DNA from 3 places in the Kitasatospora sp. NPDC058115 genome. Region 3 is predicted to be linked to each of the others. Evidence: riboswitches for the same ligand, from Rfam matches in the RefSeq annotation. Region 3 holds a riboswitch; each other region holds the start of a gene.
The links. Region 3 has a riboswitch for cyclic di-AMP ahead of ACFVVL_RS24470 (M23 family metallopeptidase). Riboswitches for the same ligand answer to the same signal wherever they lie in the genome.

Region 1 (6,657 bases), on a different contig from region 3:
GTACAGCGCGCTGGTCAGCTGCTCCAGGTAGACCACGTCGGCGAGATCCTGCTCGGGGAAGCGCAGGATGGTGAACGCACCGGACTCACCGGCGTGGGCGCCGAAGCGGAACGGCATGACCTGGATGACGACGTTGGCCTGCTCGGCGGCGTCGATCAGGTACTGGACCTGGCCGCGCATGACCTGGGGCCCGCCGACCGGCCGGCGCAGCGCGGCCTCGTCGATGACCGCCCAGAGCCGCGGGCTGTTGCCCTCGGTGAGCAGCTTCTGACGGCGCATGCGCAGGCTGACCCGGCGCTCGACCTCCTCCTCGCTGATCACCGGCCGACTCTGGCCGAAAACCGCCCGTGCGTACTCCTCGGACTGGAGCAGGCCGGGGACGAATTGGACCTCGTAGGTACGGATGAGGGCAGCGGCCTCCTCAAGGCCGACATAGGTCTGGAACCATCCCGGCAGGACGTCGTTGAAGCTGTGCCACCAGCCCGACTTGTTCGCCTCGCGGACCAGGCCGAGCAGTGCCTCGCGTTCGAGGCCGTCGTCCACGCCGTAGAGGCTGAGCAGGTCGGCGACGTCACGTTCCTTGAAGCTGACCCGGCCGAGTTCCATGCGGCTGATCTTGGACTCGGAGGCGCGAATCGCGTAGCCCGCGTCCTCGCGGGTGATGCCGCGCGTCTCGCGGAGCCGGCGCAGCTGGGAGCCGAGGAGGATCCGGCGGACCATCGAGCCGCCGCCCGGCTGAACTGTGGTCATGCGGTCCTAACCTCCACCTAGGGCAAACAGCGCACAGTCTGCCATCAGTTGAGCGCTCACGGTGCCGATACTGACGGATGTTCCTATCAGTTCTGCACTCCGCACACCAGGATGCACGTGCATCCGGCGCTTGCATATGCCATTTGAACGACTGCACGTGAATCGACTCTTGCATCTGCAGTGAGCGCAGAGCACGATGGTGCACGTGCACCTGCACATCCCTGGCAATCCCGCGGGCTCCGCGTCGACCCCACGCGCGATTCCGTGCACCGGCCCGGCAGCGCCCCCGCGCCTCCGGGCCCTCGTGCGCGCGCGCCTGGTCGAGGGGCGGCCGCGCGGCCGAGCGAGTCGGAGGTGACCGGCATGACCCCGGCGGGTCCAGCCGTGTCCGCCCCCTTATGGGAGGAGCTCTTCATGAGCACCGGAACGGCCTTGGCAGTCGACCCCCTTGTGGTCACCTGTACGCTCGCTCCCCGCTATGAGGCTGTCAGAACCGCGCGCGACTTCGCCAGGACCGCCCTGCAGCGGTGGGGGCTGGGCGAGCTCTTCGACGACGTCGCGCTGGTGGCATCGGAGCTGGTGACCAACGCGCTGCGGCACGCGATCGGCGCGTGTCCCGGTGCGGCGGACGACTACGACTTTCCCACGCAACCGACGGTGGAGAGCCGGCTGCCGATCCGAATAAGCCTCGTGCACCGTGCGCCCCAGGTGGTCTGCGCGGTGAGCGACCCCAGCAGCACCGGCCCGGTGGCCCGGGAGGCGGACTTCGTGGCGGAGTCCGGCCGGGGACTGCACCTGGTCGACTCGTTCAGCCGCTCCTGGGGCTGGCACCCGCTCGGCAGCGGCAAGGTCGTCTGGGCCCTGTTCGAGGCGGAGGAGGCCCTGCGGCCGGCCCCCGTCCAGGTCACGGAGTTCGGCGGACGGCACCGGCGCTCGGCCTGAGCGACCGACTGGTGAACCGGGGAACCGGGGAACCGGGGAACCGGGGAACCGAAGGATTCAGGGAACCACCACAGCACGGCGAACGGCACCCCGGCAGCGGCGACCGGCGACCCTCGGGCAGCGGGCACCGGCAGCCCCCGGCGGTGGCGCCCCCCTCCTCCGATCCGCGTGCGGCGGCTCGGCACGGCGGCGGCGCACGGGAGCCGTGGCGTTCCCGGCCCGCCCGGCGGCACGGATCGCGGGCGGAGGTGCGGATTCCCGGGCGCAGGCACGGACGGACCCCGTCCGGAAGGGCTTTCCGGAGCAGGACCTCCGGGACTCCCGCGCCTCCAGGACTCCCGGGCCTCCGGGACTCCGGACAAAGACAAAGGCCGTCGTGGTGTCAGCACCCACGACGGCCCCCCGATTGGTGAAGCCGGCGGCCGGTCAGACCGCCAGGTGGTCGAACTCCCCGTCCTTCGCCCCCAGGAGCAGTGCGGCGATCTCGGCGCGGGTGTAGATGAGCGCCGGACCGTCCGGGAAGCGCGAGTTGCGCATCGCCACTTCGCCCCCCGGGAGGGCGGCGAACTCGACGCAGTTGCCCTGCGAGTTGCTGTGCAGGCTCTTCTGCCAGACCACGCCCTCCAGGTCGGTGGCGGCCATCCCGTTGTACGTGTCGTACGTGTCGTGCGTGTCGTGCATAGAAATCTCCCGAAGAGCTCCGGAGTGGGTCGTTCAGCTCGGCGCCCCGGCCCCGGCCGAACGGACGGGCCGGCCCCGTACCGGCCCGGCACAACGCCTCACTTGACGTGATGATAGCTCCAGTGCACGTGCATCAGCACGGGACGTTGCAGGTGCACGGCCTTTTCGACACCGAACCGGAACTCTTCACGCGGCACCCGCCTGACGGTACGTAAACGGACATAGCCGACTGAATCGGCAAGGGGCCGATAACCGCCCGTAGGCGGCCACCCGCCGATTGTTGATCTTCGAACGCCGGGAGTCGTCCTTCCGTGACCCTCCGTCAGGCCGCGCGGGCGCTGTGAGACATCTCACGCGCGGGAGCGGCAACGCGGTTCCCGTTCCGGCGCATCTGAAGGGGTACCGGGAGAACTGCCGCCCCGGGGCCGGTTATGTCCGGTTTTCACGGCGGCCCTCCCGTCCGGTTCGGCAGCCGACTGCGGAGCGGGTGGAGCGATGTCCTACGATCTCCGCCATGAGCACCGCAGCCATCCCGGGCGCGCCACTGCCCGTCCGCACTCCAGGCTCCCGTGCGCGGGGGCGCCACCGCCGTCCCGAGCGCCCCGAGATCCCGTCCGGTTCCCCGGCCCTGCTGCTCGCCGTCCCCGCGGCCGCCGGGCCGGACTCCCGGTCCGTCGTCGAGGAGCTGCTGTCCATCGTCCGCAGCGAGCAGAACGGCGTCCGGACGGTCGCCGGCTACCTCCCCTCCGGTGACACCGACGTCGAGGCGGACGGCGAGCGCACCGTCGCCGAGCTGCTGGCCGAGGCCGCCGAGGCCGGACTGCCCGCGCCGGTCGTGGTGCCGCTGGTGCCCGGCCCGCACGACTTCCTCCCCGCGCTGCACGGGCTCGCCGCCGAGTTCGGCGCCCCCGTCACCGACGCGCTGGGCCCGCACCCGCTGCTCGCCGAGGCCGTGCACGTCCGCCTCTCCGAGGCCGGGCTGGCCCGCGCCGACCGGGCCCGGCTGTTCGCCATCGCGACCGCCGCCGACGGCGTGGTGCTCACCACCGTCGGCGGGCAGGCCGCGGCCGACGCCGCCGGGATCACCGGCATGCTGCTGGCCGCCCGGCTCGCCGTGCCGGTCGTCGCCGCCGCACTGGACGTGCCCGGCTCGGTCGCCGACGCCGTCGCCCACCTCAAGGAGATGGGTGCCCAGAACCCGGCGCTGGCCCCGCTGGTGATCGGCCCGGAGGCGGACGCCGAGCTGCTCGCCACCGCCGCCGAGGAGTCCGGCTGCCCCTCGGCCGCACCGGTGGGCGCGTACCAGGCGGTCGGCCAGCTGGTCGCCTCCACCTACCTGGCCGCGCTGCCGGCCGTCGACGCCGAGGCCCTGGCCGGGGAGGCCGGCGCCGCGGAGGAGGGCGGCCCGCGCGCCGCCGGGCGCCACGCCGCCCAGTAGCCCCGCTCGCCCGGAGGGCCCGGAACGGACGCACCGTTCCGGGCCCTCCGGCGTTCCCGGGAGACGGCCCTGCGGCGGCGTCCTGCAGCAGGACGGTCCCGGGGGCCCGCCTGCGGTCCGGCGGCGGCCTGCTGCCGCCCAACTCACGCCGGGGGGCCTCAGGATGACGGCAGCTCCGCTGACGGCCCGGATGCTGACGGCGTCGCAGGCGGCGGCGAAGCCCCCGGTCGGGCGTGCCGGCGCCGGCACCGGCCACCTTCCCGTCGTCGCCCCGGGGGGCTTCTCGTGGATCCCGGAGAGGAAGGCTCGGGGCGTCGACGTGGCCGGGGGCGAGGGCGCCACGGCTCTCGACGGTGCCGCCGATCGCCGCCGGGGGGGGGTGGCGGCGGCGCGCCGGCGCCGGAGGGCCGGGCGAGTCGGGCCAGTTGGGGATGGTTCGGGCGTGATGTCCGTTCTGCGGAGCTTTGCCCGACGGTGCACTCCGCACGGCCGGGTGGCCGGGCGGGAGCGCCCGGCTCCTCGTCGGCGCCCGCCGGTGCACGGCCCTCCCCCGGGACGGCTGCGGCACGGCGGACCGGCGCGGGCACCCTGAGGCACAGGCAGGTGCGTTGACCGCGAACGGCGTTGCGGGAAATCGGTCATTTCTGATCATGAAGGACAGCCGGCGGGCATGCGTTTCGCAAACCGTGACGAGCGTCACACATGTTTGCGGTTTGAACGCGCCTCTGCTTAACGTGCTCCCCGTTCGTGGCCACACGGACCCAGCACGTCCGCGACGCCGAGTCCTGCCGTCGGGCGTGCTGGCAGCGCAATGCACCACGGCAGGAGCGGGGGAACCACAGGTAGTTCGCCCAGGACCGGTCCACGGACCGGCCCCGGGCTAGGGGTGAAGCCGCGTCCACAGCGCGGCCGGGCAACTCCAGCCCGAATCCGACAGCTCACCTCGCAGGCGTGGGAGAGGACCGCGTCTTCATGCTGCCCACCAACGGCACCCGACTGTCCGGCCGTACCCGTCGCGCGATCGCCGCCCTCGGCGTCGCGGGCATCGGCCTCACCATCCCCTGCCTGACCGCCGGCACCGCCTCGGCCGCCTCCATCGCCACCTGGGACAAGGTCGCCCAGTGCGAGAGCGGCGGCAACTGGAGCATCAACACCGGCAACGGCTTCTACGGCGGCCTCCAGTTCACCAACTCCACCTGGGCCGCGTTCGGCGGCACCGCGTTCGCCGCGCGTGCCGACCTCGCCACCAAGGACCAGCAGATCGCGACCGCCGAGAAGGTCCTGGCCGTACAGGGCCCCGGCGCCTGGCCGGTCTGCTCGGTCCAGGCCGGTCTCACCAAGGGCGGCACCCCGGCCTCGGTGGACACCTCCGTCGCCGCGGGGCCGGCCACCAAGGCCCCGGCCCGGACCCCGGCCACCGAGCCGGCCGCCAAGCCCGCCGAGAAGCCCGCCGCGCAGCAGCAGGCCGCCGAGCCCGCCGCCGCCCCGCAGGCGGCCCAGGGCGACCGGCAGTGGCGTCAGCAGACCGGTCAGCAGGCCTCCCGGGACTACACCGTGGTCGCCGGCGACTGGCTGTCCACCATCGCCGACCGCAACCAGGTCCAGGGCGGCTGGCAGCGGCTCTACGAGCTCAACCGCGCCACCCTGACCGACGGCCCGCACGCCATCTACCCGGGCCAGCACCTGACCCTCGGCGAGCGCGCCACCGGGCAGGGCTTCGACTGGTTCAACCGCGGCCAGGGCGGCACGCAGGCCCCGGCCCAGGGCCCGGCCCAGACCCCGGCCACCAAGCCGGCGAGCAAGCCCGCCGCGCAGGCCGAGGCCCCCGCCCCGGCCCCGACCGCCACCGGCAGCATGGCCGCGGCCGTCGCCTTCGCCCAGTCGAAGGTCGGTCAGGCCTACGTCTACGGCGGCACCGGCAACGGCGGCTGGGACTGCTCCGGGCTGACCCAGGCCGCGCTGCGCGCCGCGGGCGTCTCCGTCCCGCGCGTCGCCGCCGACCAGGCCGCCGCCTCCACCCACGTCGCGCTGGACGCCCTCAAGCCGGGCGACCTGCTGTTCTGGTCCAACAACGGCAAGGACTCCGGCGTCTACCACGTCGCGCTCTTCATCGGCGACGGCAAGTACGTCGAGGCCGCCAACCCGAGCTCGGGCGTGCGCGTCCAGACGCTCGCCAACTGGGCCCCGGACTTCGCCGGCCGGGTCTGATCCCCGCACGCCGCCGCCCCCGGGGAGAGTCCGGTCGCTCCTCCCCGGGGGCGGCGGCGTGCCCCGGCGGGTCCGGACGCCGGACGGCCATGGTCAAACCGGGGTCGCGACGGGCATGCTGCTGCCCTGCACCCGAGAAGGAGTCACCATGGCCCAGGTCACCGTCTCGCTCGACGCCAACCTCGCGATCGACGTGATGATGCTCTCCGGCACCAAGAGCCCGCAGGACGCCGTCGAACTGATCCTCCGCGACTACCTGGAGCGGGGCCGGCGCACCGAGACCCGCACCGGTGACGCCGCCGACGGCCACCGGGTCACCCAGGACCGCCCGACCGTCCAGGAGGGCTGAGCCGGAACGCCGCGGGGCCCGGGAGCAGCGTGCTCCCGGGCCCCGCGGCGTACGGACTCAGCGCGCCCGGGCGCCGGTCGAGCCGCGCATCACCAGCTCCGGCTGGAACATGAACTCCCCGCGCTGCGCGGCGTTCCCGCCGACCTCCTCCAGCAGCGCGTCCACCGCCGCGGTGGCCATCGCCTCCACCGGCTGGCGGACGGTGGTCAGCGGCGGCTCGGTGAAGGCGATCAGCGGCGAGTCGTCGAAGCCGACCACCGAGACGTCCTGCGGCACCGCCAGGCCCCGC
Region 2 (6,657 bases), on a different contig from region 3:
AGCGGGTAGGCGTCGACCAGGCCGGCGTAGTACTCGATGAGCTCGGCGGAGGTGAGCGCCTTGCCCTCGAACTGGTAGGCGCCGTCCTCGTAGAACTCGGAGGAGGCGACGTCCAGGGCGAGCGCGACGTCCTTGCCCGGCACGTAGCCGGCCTTCTGGATGGCCTCGACGATGAGGTCCAGGGCCTCGCGGTTGGAGTCCAGGTTCGGGGCGAAGCCGCCCTCGTCGCCCAGGCCGGTCGACAGACCGCGCTCCTTCAGCACGCCCTTGAGGGTGTGGTAGACCTCGACGCCCCAGCGGACGGCCTCGGAGAAGGACTCCGCGCCGATCGGGGCGATCATGAACTCCTGGATGTCGACGTTGGAGTCCGCGTGCGAGCCGCCGTTGAGGATGTTCATCATCGGGACCGGCAGGACGTGGGCGTTCGGGCCGCCCAGGTAGCGGAACAGCGGCAGGTCGCTGGCCTCGGAGGCGGCGTGCGCGACGGCCAGCGAGACGCCCAGGATGGCGTTGGCGCCGAGCGAGGACTTGTCCGGGGTGGCGTCCAGGTCGAGCATGGCCTGGTCGATCAGGCGCTGCTCGGTGGCGTCGTAGCCGACCAGCTCCGGGCCGATCTGCTCGATGACGGCCAGGACGGCCTTCTCCACGCCCTTGCCGAAGTAGCGGTTCTTGTCACCGTCGCGGAGCTCCAGCGCCTCGAAGGCGCCGGTGGAGGCACCCGACGGGACGGCGGCACGGCCGGTGCTGCCGTCGTCGAGGCCGACCTCGACCTCGACCGTGGGGTTGCCGCGCGAGTCGAGAATCTCACGGGCGACGACGACATCGATGGACGGCACGAGGCATCTCCTAGCGGAAGCAGGTTCGGCTGACGGTGGGTGCTGTCGGCCGGACGATTGCGGAGTCGTTACGACCAGAGCCTAACCGCACGGGCTGTCCGGGCCACGTCGACCTCGGCTCCGTCTCAGCGTGTGGCCCGGCTACCCACCGGTAGTTCACCTGGTTGCCCGACCCGAGGGGGCCGGATGCGGACGAAGGGGGACCGATCGGTCCCCCTTCGTCCCGTGCGGCCGGACCGGCCGTCAGGCGAGGCTCAGCACCTGGCCCGGGACGATCAGGTTCGGGTCGGCGCCGACGGTGCCGCGGTTGCCGTCGTACAGCGCCTGCCAGCCGCCGGAGACGCCCTGGGCGGTGGCGATCCCGGCGAGGGTGTCGCCGGAGCGGACGGTGTAGCCCTGGCCGGCCGGCTGCTGCGCGGCGGGGGCGGCCTGGGCAGCCGGGGCGGCCGGGGCGGCGGCCTGCTGGCCGGCGTACTGCTGGTAGACGCTCTGGTGGCTGGTCCAGTACCAGGCGCCGTTGCTCTGGTACCAGAACACCTTGGCGTCGGCGTCCCAGCCGGCCTTGCCGGAGAAGGCCGGCGACTGCTGCTGCGCCTGCGGGGCCTCCTGCTTGGGCGCGGCGTGCTTCGGCGCGTACTGCTGCGCCTGCGGCTTGGCGGCCTGCTGCTGGACCTGCGGGGCCTGCTGCTTGGGCGCGGCGTGCTTGGGCGCGGCGGGCTTCGCGGCCTCCTGCTGCGGCTTGGCCTCCTGGGCGGCCTGCGGGACCTGCAGCTTCGGGGCGGCCGGCTTGGCGTCCGTCGAGGTGTCGACCGCCGCCGGGGCGCCGCCCTTGCTCAGGCCGGCCTTCTTGGAGCAGACGGGCCAGGCGCCCGGGCCCTGCGAGGCGAGCACCTTCTCGGCGACCGAGATCTGCTGGGCCTTGGAGGCCTGGTTGGCCTGCGGCGCGTAGGCGGTGCCGCCGTACGCCTTCCAGGTGCTGGAGGTGAACTGGAGGCCGCCGTAGAAGCCGTTGCCGGTGTTGATGCTCCAGTTGCCGCCGCTCTCGCACTGGGCGACCGCGTCCCAGGTGGAGACCGGGGCGGCGGAGGCGCCGGTGGCGCTCAGGATCGGCATGGCCAGTCCGACGCCGGCGACACCGGCGACGGCGATGGCCTTCTCGGCCTGGGTACGGCGACGGTGACGACCGGTTCCAACGAACAGCATGAAGGGGTCCCTCTCCGCACGCCTGCGAGGTGAGCTGTCGGGTTCGGACCGGGAGGTGGCCCGGCCGCGCGGAGGCGGCTTCACCCCTAGCCGTGGGAGACGGCGCAAAACCTGGGTCCCCCGCCCCTGCCCAGGGTTCTGGTCGGTTTCCCGTGGCGCGGCGGGCAGGACTCGGCGTTCCGCGCACGGGGCTCGCAGCTGCGAACTCCAGGGAGAGTAGACAGATCTTCAGAGCAATCACAAGCTCATATCGTCGATATCACATGGACATCACGTCATGTGATGGATTGCCTACCAACCGGGGCGGTATGTCCGGATTGAGGGTGGTTCAGACCCCCCGAATCCGGGCAACGGAGAGTCTCCGTCAGCGTGTTGTGCCGATGCGTCAGCCCTCGGAGCCGGTCTCCGGAGCCTTGCCGCCGGGCGTTTTCTCCGGCGTGAATTCCACCGGAAGTTCACGGAGTCCACGCATGATCAGACCACCCCGCCAGCGCAGGTCCACCGGGTCCGCGGCGAGTTCGAGGTCCGGCAGCCGGGTCAGCAGGGTGGCCAGCGCGGCCCGCCCCTCCAGCCGTGCCAGCGGGGCGCCGATGCAGTAGTGGATGCCGTGCCCGAAGCCCAGGTGGGGGTTGTCCGTCCGGGCCAGGTCCAGGGTGTTCTCGTCGGCGAACCGCGCCGGGTCCCGGTCCGCCGCGGCGAGCACCACCAGCACCGGGTCGCCGACCGGGATCCCCACCCCGCCGATGGTCAGCGGACTGGTCGCGAACCGCCAGGTGGCCAGCTCCACCGGCCCGTCGTAGCGCAGGAGTTCCTCGATGCCGGTCTCCAGCAGCGCGCTCTCGCCGCGGCCGACCGACTCCTGGAGCAGGGCGCGCTGTCCCGGGTTGCGCAGCAGCGCGTACACGCCGTTGCCGATCAGGTTGACCGTGGTCTCGAAGCCGGCGAACAGCAGAATGAAGGCCATCGCCGCGGCCTCGTTCTCGGTCAGGTGCTCGCCGTGGTCGCTGGCCCGGATCAGCCCCGAGATCAGGTCGTCGCCGAGATCGGCCCGCTTGCGGTGGATCAGCTCCGCCAGGTAGGCGCGCATCCGCTTCACCGCGCGCCCCACGCCGCCGCGCTGACCGCCGCCGTGCCGGATCATCATCCCGGCCCAGTCCCGGAAGTCGTCCTGGTCCTCGGCCGGCACCCCGAGCAGGTCGCAGATCGCGTAGATGGGGAGCGGGAACGCGAACTCGTGGATCAGGTCGGCGGACCCGCGCGCGGCGAAGCCGTCGATCAGCCGGTCGGTCAGCTGCTGCACCCGCGGCTCGAAGGCCGCCACCCGGCGCGGTGTGAACGCCTTCGACACCAGCCGCCGCAGCCGGGTGTGGTCCGGCGGGTCGATGTTCAGCAGGTGGGTCATCAGGTCGGCCTGCCGCTCGCCCGGGATGCCGACCCGGCCGGTGCGGTGGGCCTGCTCGCTGTGGTGCACCGGGTTCTTGGAGAGCCGGCTGTCCGCGAGCGCCTGCCGGGCGTCCGCGTACCGGGTGACCAGCCAGGCCTCCACCCCGCTCGGCAGGGTGGTCCGGTGCACCGGTTCGTGCTCGCGCAGCCAGGCGTACGCGGGGTACGGATCGGCGGCGAACTCCCAGGTGAACAGGGGCGGACGGGGGGAGGCGGGCTGAGCTGGCATGGGTCGACGGTATCCCGGGCGTGTCCCGGTCACCGCACGGCGTGCGCACGCCGTGCGCGCGGGCGGCGCGGGACCCGGACGCGGTCCGCCGCGCGCGGCAGGCGTGAGCCTGGTCACCTGAGGGGTAATTCCTGTTGCGGAGGGTCAGGACCTGCCTACGATCCTCCGCAAGATGTCCGTGGGCGCCGGTGCGGAGCCGCCCACAGGGAGGAGCAAGGCCATGCGGGTCACCGGTTCGGTCGTCGTGATCACCGTGCTCGACGGCGGGTCGGGGGCGGACCTCGCCCGGCGGCTCACCGCTGCGGGGGCCGTCGGCGTGCTGATCGCCGACCAGCGGGTCGGGATCGCCGAGGACCTCGCCACCGAGCTCGACCGGCCGGGCTGCCGGGTCGTCGGCGTCTGCGGCGACGTCCGCCGGCCCAGCGACGTCGCCGCGCTGGTCGACACGGCGGAGAAGCACCTGGGGCCGATCGACCTGTTCTGCGTGGCCGGGCCGGACGGCGAGCGGATCGTCTCGCTCGGCGACCTGCCCGACCACCTCGACCTGGAGCGGCTCGCCGAGCTGGTCGCCCTGGTCGGCGAGGCGATCGGCGAGGTGGTCGTCCCGGCGCAGCGGCGGCCGGTGCAGGACGTGGCCGTCGTCTGAGGCGGCCCGCGCGGGCGGCGCTACTCCGCGGGCTTCAGGCCCTCGGCGGCGCGCACCGCGTCCCGGTAGCCGCGCGCCGAGGCCCGCAGTGCGGCGTCCACGTCGATCCCGGCGTCGTGCGCGCGCTGCGCCACCGCGAGCAGCAGCCGGCCCGCCGACTCCGCGGTGAGCTCGGCGGGCAGCTCGTACGGCTCGTCCGGCACGCCCGTGAAACCGGCCCGGCGCACCCGTGAGACGAGCTTCGCCGCGTACGCGAGCGAGGGCAGCCCGGCCGGCACGCCGTCCAGCACCGACTCCCGCTCCGACTTCTCGGCCGCCTTGAGCGCCTCCCAGCTGGCCTCCACCTCCGCCGCGCCGCTCGCCTCGGCGTCGCCGAACACGTGCGGGTGGCGGTACATCAGCTTGTCGACGATGTCGCCCGCCACGTCGTCGATCGAGAAGGCGCCGGTGGGGTGCTCCTCGGCGATCCGGGAGTGGAAGAAGACCTGGAGCAGGACGTCGCCCAGCTCCTCGCGGAGCATGTCGCGGTCCCCCTCCTCGATCGCCTCGACCAGCTCGTAGGCCTCCTCGACCAGGTACTTCACCAGGCTGGCGTGGGTCTGCTCGGCGTCCCACGGGCAGCCGCCCGGCGAGCGGAGCCGGTCCATCACGGAGACCAGGTCCAGCAGCCGCGCGCCCGGCAGGTCGTACGAACCGGGCAGCACCTCGATCTCCGGCACCTCGCCGGCGTGCTCGACGGCCAGGCGGGCCAGCGCGTCGGTCAGCCCGGGGTCGCCGTCCGGACTGCCCAGCCAGACCGTCGGACCGGCCTCCTCGGCGGACGGCCCGGCCGGGGCCTCGGTCAGCAGCCGGGCCAGCGCGGGGGCGGAGCCGGGCGCCACGATCCGGACCTCGACGCCGGCCTGCGCCACGGCGGGCAGCTGCGGGTGGGCGGGGTCGGCGGCGAGCACCCGGCCGGCCGACCGCAGCGCCTCCCAGGCGGGCCACGACAGCAGGCCGGGGGCCACCCGGTGGGTGGTGATGAGGAGGATCAGCTTGGGGCCGGGAGGATTCGTCGTCACACCCCGAACCTACCCGCCCGGCCCGCACCCCCGCCCCCGGATTCGGGAGCGTCCGCGGGCCCCGGCCGCTGCCGCCCGCACAGCCGGGCGGGGGCGTCAACCCTGACGATCGTCCAGGTCGGACCCTGTCTTTCGGGTCGGGCCGGCCGCCGCTCCCGGCGCCTACCGTCCGCGGCATGACGAACACGCTCAGGAACCGAACGGCCCTCGCGGTGGTGCTGCTGGGGGCGGGCACCGGCGCGGTCGGGTGGCTGGCGCCGGGGCGCGCGGGCGGGGACGGCCCGGTCCGGGTGGTCACCGGCTGGTCCGCCGCCGGTTACCGCCGGGTGGCCGAGGCCGTCGCCGACGCCCCGCCCCGGCTCGCCGCCCTGCTGGAGCCCGCCACCGAGGCCGGGCTGCTCGCGCTGGGTCTGCTGCTGGTGCTCGGCTGGTGGACGGCGCGCGGGCGACGGGACGCGGGCGCGGTCGCGGGCGTCGCGCTCACCGGCCTCGGCACGGTGCTCGCGTACGGGACGAGCGAGCTGCTGAAGTCGGTGCTCGACGAGGAGCGGCCGTGCCGGGCGCTGTCCGCCCTGCCGTCCACCGCGCTCGCCGACTGCCCGCCGCCGGGCGACTGGTCGTTCCCCAGCAACCACGCGACGCTGGCCGTCGCGCTGGCCACCGGGCTGGTGCTGCTGCGGCCGCGCCGGGAGGCGTGGGCGGGGCCCGCGCGGCCGAGGTGGGTGGCCCGGGCGAGGTGGGTGGCCCGGGCGAGGTGGGTGGCCGTGCCCGTCGGTCTGGGGACGGCCGGCCTGCGGGTCGCCGCCGGGGTGCACTACCCGCACGACGTGCTCGCCGGGGCGGCGCTGGGCGGGGCGGTCACGGCGGCGGTGGTCGTCGCCCTGCTGCCGTCCGCGACGGCGGCGGTCGGCGCGCTGGGCGGCGTGCGGCTGCTCGGGCCGCTGCTGCTCCGGCCGCTGCCGGTGGCCGTCGCAGTACCGGTGCCGGTGCCCGTCGCGGCGCCCGCCCCGGGGTCAGGCCGGCGGGCCCGCCGCCAGGCCGGCCTCGTGGGCGAGGACGGCGGCGGCCGCCCGGTTGGCCACGCCCAGCCGCGCCAGGACGTTGCTGACGTGCGCCTTCACCGTGCCCTCCACCACCCCGATCCGGCGGGCGATCTGACCGTTGGACAGCCCGGCGGCGACCAGCGCCAGGACGTCCCGTTCACGGGCGGTCAGCCCGGCCACCCGGCGCTGCGCCGCG
Region 3 (6,657 bases):
CCGAGGTCCTCGGCGAGCTGGAAGGCGCCGCCGGTGGACAGGGCGGCGAAGCCGTGGGCCAGCGAGCGGAAGGTGCGGGCGGCGTGGATCGCCTCGGAGCCCTCCAGCCCGTACTCGCGCAGCACCGCGACGATCACCCCGACCAGCCGGCCGGCCGCCGCGGTGAGGTCCGGGTCCGGCTGCGGGGCCTGCGGCAGGGCGCCGTAGCGGTGCGGGTGCTCGGTGGCGTAGGCGTGGTACGCCCGCAGGACGGCGGCGACCGCAGCGTCCCCGCTGCGGCCGAGTGCCGCCTCGGCGAGCCGGTCGGCCAGCTCCCCGGTCACCCGGACGGCCACCAGCCGGCGCAGTTCGGCCAGGCCGCCGCTGACGTGCTTGTACAGCGAGGGGGTGGCGACCCCGGCGCGGGCGGCCACGGCGGCCAGGGTGAGGGCCTCGGGGCCCTGCTCGTCGATGAGGGCGAGGGCGTGGCCGACGACCTGCTCGGGGGTCAGTCCGACTCGGGGCACTGCGGTTCTCCTGGGAACGGGGGGCGGGGGCGGGGGACGGGCTCGGGACGCTTCGGGACGGCGGCGGCGCTCAGGCCAGGTCGGCGAGGAAGGACAGCAGGGCGTCGGCGGTGGCCCGCGGGTGGTCGGCCATCGGGTAGTGGCCCGCGCCCTCGATCATCACCTTGCGGGCGTTCAGCGCGGCGGCCTGCCGGTCGGCGACCAGCTCCGGCTTCGCGAAGTCGGGGTCCTTCGAGCCCATCACCACCAGCGCCGGGCAGCGTACGGCGGCCGTCCAGCCGACGGGCGCGGAGTCGCCGCGCACGTAGCCGCGGGTGGCGGTCCTGCGGCCCGGGGTGCGCATCGCGGCGACCAGCCCGGCCACGTACTCCTCGTGGTCGGCCGGCTTGGGGCCGGGGAAGGCCATCGTGCGGTGGTAGAGGCCCCAGAACCCGGGCGAGCGCACCAGCATCGCGCCCATCGCACCGACCACCAGGCGCTGCAGCGCGTTCGGCGGCACGTTCTCGACGAAGGCGTCCAGCAGGACGATGCCGGCGACCCGGCCGGGGGCGTCCCCGGCGGCCTTCACGACGCTGGCGCCGGTGTAGGAGTTGCCGGCCAGCACGGCCCGCTCGATGCCCAGGTGGTCCAGCAGGGCGAGGACGTCACCGGCGATCGCGGCGGGGGAGTAGTCGTCCCAGAGGATCGAGGACTCGCCGAAGCCGCGCAGGTCCATGGTGATCACCCGGCGGCCGGCGGCGGCCAGCAGCGGGCGCAGGTGCCGGTAGGCGGCCCGGCTGTCGAGCATCCCGGGGAGCAGCACGACCGGGACGCCCTCGCCGTGCGCGGTGTCGTCGAAGGCGATCCGGCCGCCGGGCAGGTCGAGGTGGCGGGTGACGGGGGCGAGGGTGCCGTTCATGGGGAGCCTCCTGGGGCGGGACCGTCGGCGGAGTGCCGATAGCCATAAAGCTAAGGCTAATAGCCTTAGCCGTCAAGCTATCGACTCTCGCCCGCCCGTCCGGCTCCGGCCCGCCGTCGGCGTCCGGTCAGACGCCCTCCACCCGGAACGGGTCGTGCTCGGCCAGCAGCTTGTCCAGCCGCGCCTGGTCGACCCGGGTCACCAGCTCGGAGGTCTCCTGCTTGTCCCGGACCACCTTGGCGAGGGTGAAGGTGGAGGTGATCGTGTAGAGCAGGCCGAGGGCGAGGAACGCCCGGGTCCACGGCTCCACCGGGAGGAAGGCGATCCCGATGCCGAGGGCGGCGGCGGAGAGGGCGAAGGACAGCACGGCCTGGATGTGGTACGCGGCCGTGGTGCGGGACTGCATCGGTGCGCTCATGGCGTCAGGATGGCCGCGCCCGGCCCGGTCGCACATGAGTAGGCGTACTCAAGTGAGGGGTCGTTCGTTGACGTCCCGACACGTTCGGTAGTGTCAGTTGTCATCAAACGTCCCAAATCGCCCATCGGGTCGCGTGGTACCCGGTCCGTATCCCGCCGCCGGCAACGGACGGCTTGGAATCGGGGGGCTCTCGGATTAACGTTTGATAACGCAGCGCGGTCCGCAACGCCGTACCCAGACGGCACCGTGCGCCGTCGCCTAATCCCGCCGGCCGGCCTCCGGGCAGGCCAGGGAGCCGGGGAACCACGTTCCTTGGGGTGAATCGGCCAGGCCCAGGCCCGGCCGTAGGAGACCTTCCTGCTCCGAACCCGTCAGCTAACCCGGTAGGCGCGAAGGAAGGAAAGGAGCGCGCCTCCGTGGCGTCGACGCACACCCCGGCACACCCGTCCGGCACCCAGCTGCTCGACCACCCCGGCCCGTTCACCGGGCACGGCCCCTTCGGCGGCCCCGCCGACGAGACCGCCCCGCCGGCCGACGGGACCAGCCGGCACCGGATGCCCCGTCAGGGCCGCGGCACCGCTCCGCTGCTCGGCGTCACCGCCGTCGCCGCCACCCTGGGCGCCACCGGCTTCGCCTCCGCCACCCCGGCCGCCGCGCCCGCCGTCGAGGCGCCCGACGAGCTGCCGGCCACCCTCTCCGCCGACCCCGGCCTCGCCCTCGCCGCCCGCATCCAGCAGCAGGCCGACAGCCAGCGCACCGCGGCCGAGGAGAACGCCCGCGTCCAGGCCGCCCAGGAGGCCGAGGCCAAGCGCGCCGCCCAGGTCGCCCAGCAGGAGCAGGCCAAGCGCGCCGCCGAGGAGGCCGAGAAGGCCAAGCTCGCCGCCATCAAGCTGCCGGTGCGCGACTACCGGCTCTCCGCCCACTACGGCCAGAGCGCCCGCTACTGGGCCCACCTGCACACCGGCCTGGACTTCGCCGCCGACCAGGGCGAGCCGGTCTACGCGGTCGGCCAGGGCACCATCACCTCGGCCGGCTGGGCCGGCGCCTACGGCTACCGGATCGTCGAGACCCTGCCCGACGGCACCGAGATCTGGTACTGCCACCTCTCCTCGATCATCAAGGGCTCCGGCAAGGTCGTCCCCGGCCAGCAGATCGGCAAGGTCGGCGCGACCGGCAACGTCACCGGCGCCCACCTGCACGTCGAGGTCCGCCCCGGCGGCGGCGCGCCCGTCGACCCGGAGGCCTGGTTCGAGCAGCGCGGCGTCACTCCCTGACGCCTCCCCGCCCGCGCCCAGGGGCCCCGGCCGTCCGGCCGGGGCCCCTCGCGCGCTCCTACGCCCCGGCCGCGAGCCCGGCCCCGGTCCCGTGGTCGGCCCCGTCCGGGGCCTCGTCGCCGGCCTCGTCCCCGGTCGGCTCCAGCCCGGCCAGGTACGCGTCGATCTCCGCCTGACCCGGCTCCGGCGCCAGCTCCGGGAACTCCTCGACCAGCAGCCGCGGCAGCCCCGGCACCGTCCACGCGCCGGCCAGCTCCAGCGCCACCCCGACCGCGGCCTCCTCGAACGCCCCGAAGTCCCCGGCCAGCTCCTCCGGCATCGGCCGGCCCAGCGCCGTCAGCTCCGCCAGGTTCCGGTAGCTGCGCTCCATCAGCCCCTGCTCCAGCAGCCGCCGGGCGCCGTCGGTGGCCATGCCGACCGCCAGCGTCCGCGCCCCGCCGTCCCAGCCCCCGTCGTCCACGGGGTCCAGCACGCCGTCCGCCTCCAGCGCCGTGAACGCCGCCGTCCGCTCCTGCGCCGGGAGCTCCCGGAACCCCTCCAGCCAGGCCCGCACCGCCGCCCCGTCGCCGGTGTCCACCCCGGCCGCGCGCAGCAGCAGCGCGTACAGCCGGGGCCAGGTCACCAGGTCCGCCCGGCGCAGCAGCCCGGCCGCCACCTCGCCCTGCCACTCGGCCTCCGCGTGCAGCCGTTCCTGGCGCTTGGCGTTCAGCCGCTTCGCCGCCCGCTGGTGGTCGACCAGCAGCCGCACCGCCGCGCCGTACGCCAGCGGATCCTGCCCCGGCTCCGGCTGGACGTACAGGTACAGGCGCTCGTACAGCAGGTGCTCCACCGCGGCGGAGGTCAGTTCCGGCCAGCCGTCGTGCATCCTGCCGCCGCCCAGCTCCAGCAGCGCCAGCACCGCCCGCAGCGGGGCCTCGGCGACCGGCTCGCGGCCCTCCGCCTCCGCCCAGGCGAGCAGTTCGGCGGCCTTGGTGCGCGGGGCGAGCCGCAGGTCTTCGTCTTCCATAACCACGAACCGTAACCGCTGGTCGGGGGTAGGGTCGGGAGCCATGGTCCCCGTCCGACTCACCGGCCGCCAGCTGGCCGTCCGCGAGTTCCACCACACCCCCGAGGACGTGGCGGCGCTGCACGCGGTGTTCGGCGACCCGGAGGCCACCCGCTACCTGCCGTTCGCGCCGCGCGACCACGAGACCTGCGCCGACCAGGTCGCCCAGTACCTGGAGGAGGCGGAGCGGGAGCCCCGGGAGGTCTACCGGCTGGCCGTCGTCCGCCTCGCGGACGCCGACGACCCGGCCCGCGCCGTCCCGATCGGCAATGCCGCGCTCGGTCTGCGCCCGCACGGGGCCGCCCACCTCGGCTACGCGCTGCGCCGCGACGTCTGGGGGCTCGGCTACGCGGGCGAGGTCGTCGGGCTGCTGCGGGACCTCGCCTTCGGCCCGCTCGGCCTGCACCGGCTGGAGGCCCGGGCCGATGTCGACAACGCCGCCTCGGTCCGGGTGCTGACCAGGGCGGGCTTCCGGCTGGAGGGCCGGGTCCGGCACGACTACCGGCGCCACGACGGCTGGCGCGACGCCTACCAGTACGCGCTGCTCGCCGACGACGAACCGGCCGGGGGCGCCGTTCAGGGGGGATAACCCCACCCCCGGTTCGCCGGGGAGCCGGATGTCCGGCCCGGGCGCGTTTTGACAGGCTGAGGGGGTCAGCAGGACAGACCCCACGAGCCCGACCCGCGACCGACCCGAGGGACCGAGACCGGCCATGAGCACCCACAGCATGCAGCGCGACGAGTACGACCACCCCGCGTACGACGGCGGCGAGCGCCACGCCGTGGCCCGCCGCATCGAGGAGCCGCCGTACGCCTGGCGGGCCCCGTTCACCTCCTACTTCTACCGCGAGGTCGGCTTCACGCTGACCGGCCTGCCGCCGGCGGTCGCCGGCTTCGCCGTCGCGGTCGCGCTGTTCTCCTTCGGCGTCGGCACCGTGGTCACCGTGCTCGGCCTGCCGGTGCTGGCCGCGCTGACCGCCGCCGCCCGCGGCTTCGGCGGCCTGGAGCGCGCCCGGGTGCGCGGCCTGCTCGCCCTGGACGTGCCCGCCCCGGCGCCGGTCCGCGCCGTGCGCCCGGGCGCCTGGGGCGGGATCACCGCCCGGATCGCGGACGCGGCTGGCTGGAAGGCCGTGCTGTACCAGGTGGTGATGTTCCCCTGGGCGATCCTCAGCATGGCGGTGTCGCTGGTCTTCCTCTGCGTCGGCTGGGCGCTCGCGCTCTACCCCGTCTACCACTGGGTGTTCCCGCGCTACGTGGACTGGCCCGGCTACCGGGTCTTCGACTTCACCGGCAGCGACGGCGTCCGGCACGAGTACTACATCGAGTCGCCGCTGCAGATCGCCGGGGTCTGCCTGCTCGGGATGCTGTTCGTGTTCCTGACCCCGCAGCTGGTGCGCGGCCTGACCAACGTCAACCGGCTCGCCGCCCGCGGCCTGCTCGGCCGCTGACCCCCGGCCCCGCCGACCGGCGGGCCCCGCCCGGACGCCTCCGGGTGCGGCCCGCCGGGGCCCGTGGTCGGATGGCCGCGATGGCCGACCGAACCACCCGCGCCCGGGCCGCGGCCCCGCCCGCGCCCCTGGTCACCTCCCGTCCGCTGGACGAGTACTGCGGCCTGTTCGGCCTGACCCGGGCCGGGATCGCCGCCCTGCCGGGCCCGCTGCTCGACTGTCCCGGCGGGGCCGCCGGGCTCGCCGCCGAGGCCCGCCCGCTCGGCTGCCTGGTCATCGCGGCCGACCCGGTGTACGCCCGCCCGGCCGGTGAGATCGCCGCCCGGGCCCTGGCCGCCCGGGCCGCCATCGCCGCCGCGATGGAGGCCCGCCCCGACCTCTACCCGGCCCGTCGGCACCGCCGGCCCGAGCACTACCTGCGCGGCTGGGACCGGGCCCGCCGGCTCTTCGCCGCCGACCGCGCCGCCCACCCCGGGCAGTACGTCGCCGCCGCGCTGCCCCGGCTCCCCTTCGCGGACGGCACCTTCGCCCTCACCCTGAGCGGCTACCTGCTCTTCGCCTACCCCGAGCTGTTCGGGCCGCAGCGGCAGCTGGCGGCGCTGGCCGAACTGGTCCGGGTCACCGCGCCCGGCGGCGAGGTCCGGGTCCATCCGCTGCACGACGGCGAGGGCCGCCGCACCGCCCGCCTGGACGCCGTCCGCCGCGCGCTCGGCGAGCGCCGGATCGCCAGCGAGGTCCGCGTACTGCCGCCCGCCGACCGGGGCGGCCGTGCTCAGCGGGTGCTCGTCCTGCGCCGGGCCGGGCCCCGCACGTAATGGTCACAGATGCGGTTCACCCCTATACTCGTCGACCATGACCGAGATGTTGATCAAGTCGGCCGCGGCCTCGGACGCCGACCGGCTCACCGCGCTGATCCAGGACTGCTCCGCCTACCGCGGCGACTACGCGCCGATGATCGCCGGCTACCGGGTGACGCCCGAGTACCTGGCCGGGCACGAGGTCCACCTCGCGGTGCGCGCCGACGACGACCACCTGCTCGGCTTCTACGCGCTGATCACCGACCCCGCC

Region 1: linked by a shared signal. The riboswitch ahead of ACFVVL_RS25870 (transglycosylase family protein) and the one ahead of ACFVVL_RS24470 (M23 family metallopeptidase) in region 3 are both predicted to bind cyclic di-AMP.
Region 2: linked by a shared signal. The riboswitch ahead of ACFVVL_RS15615 (transglycosylase family protein) and the one ahead of ACFVVL_RS24470 (M23 family metallopeptidase) in region 3 are both predicted to bind cyclic di-AMP.

Annotation. Positions count from the first base shown of each region.
Region 1 covers NZ_JBHVTL010000025.1:143,718-150,374, reverse strand. The annotation lists gene ACFVVL_RS25890 (helix-turn-helix transcriptional regulator) at 1-750, opposite strand, end outside; gene ACFVVL_RS25885 (ATP-binding protein) at 1,165-1,692, shown strand; gene ACFVVL_RS25880 (DUF397 domain-containing protein) at 2,119-2,373, opposite strand; gene ACFVVL_RS25875 (hypothetical protein) at 2,888-3,811, shown strand; cyclic di-AMP (ydaO/yuaA leader) riboswitch at 4,578-4,776, shown strand; gene ACFVVL_RS25870 (transglycosylase family protein) at 4,763-6,019, shown strand; gene ACFVVL_RS25865 (hypothetical protein) at 6,168-6,368, shown strand; gene ACFVVL_RS25860 (LacI family DNA-binding transcriptional regulator) at 6,426-6,657, opposite strand, start outside.
Region 2 covers NZ_JBHVTL010000013.1:18,792-25,448, reverse strand. The annotation lists gene eno (phosphopyruvate hydratase) at 1-836, opposite strand, end outside; gene ACFVVL_RS15615 (transglycosylase family protein) at 1,080-2,039, opposite strand; cyclic di-AMP (ydaO/yuaA leader) riboswitch at 2,045-2,193, opposite strand; gene ACFVVL_RS15610 (cytochrome P450) at 2,425-3,711, opposite strand; gene ACFVVL_RS15605 (SDR family NAD(P)-dependent oxidoreductase) at 3,932-4,357, shown strand; gene ACFVVL_RS15600 (MazG family protein) at 4,378-5,418, opposite strand; partial or broken gene ACFVVL_RS15595 (phosphatase PAP2 family protein) at 5,595-6,284, shown strand; gene ACFVVL_RS15590 (response regulator) at 6,432-6,657, opposite strand, start outside.
Region 3 covers NZ_JBHVTL010000023.1:134,012-140,668, forward strand. The annotation lists gene ACFVVL_RS24455 (TetR/AcrR family transcriptional regulator) at 1-506, opposite strand, end outside; gene ACFVVL_RS24460 (alpha/beta fold hydrolase) at 577-1,404, opposite strand; gene ACFVVL_RS24465 (YiaA/YiaB family inner membrane protein) at 1,532-1,822, opposite strand; cyclic di-AMP (ydaO/yuaA leader) riboswitch at 2,068-2,226, shown strand; gene ACFVVL_RS24470 (M23 family metallopeptidase) at 2,239-3,096, shown strand; gene ACFVVL_RS24475 (hypothetical protein) at 3,155-4,102, opposite strand; gene ACFVVL_RS24480 (GNAT family N-acetyltransferase) at 4,146-4,730, shown strand; gene ACFVVL_RS24485 (sensor domain-containing protein) at 4,855-5,589, shown strand; gene ACFVVL_RS24490 (class I SAM-dependent methyltransferase) at 5,670-6,404, shown strand; gene ACFVVL_RS24495 (GNAT family N-acetyltransferase) at 6,442-6,657, shown strand, end outside.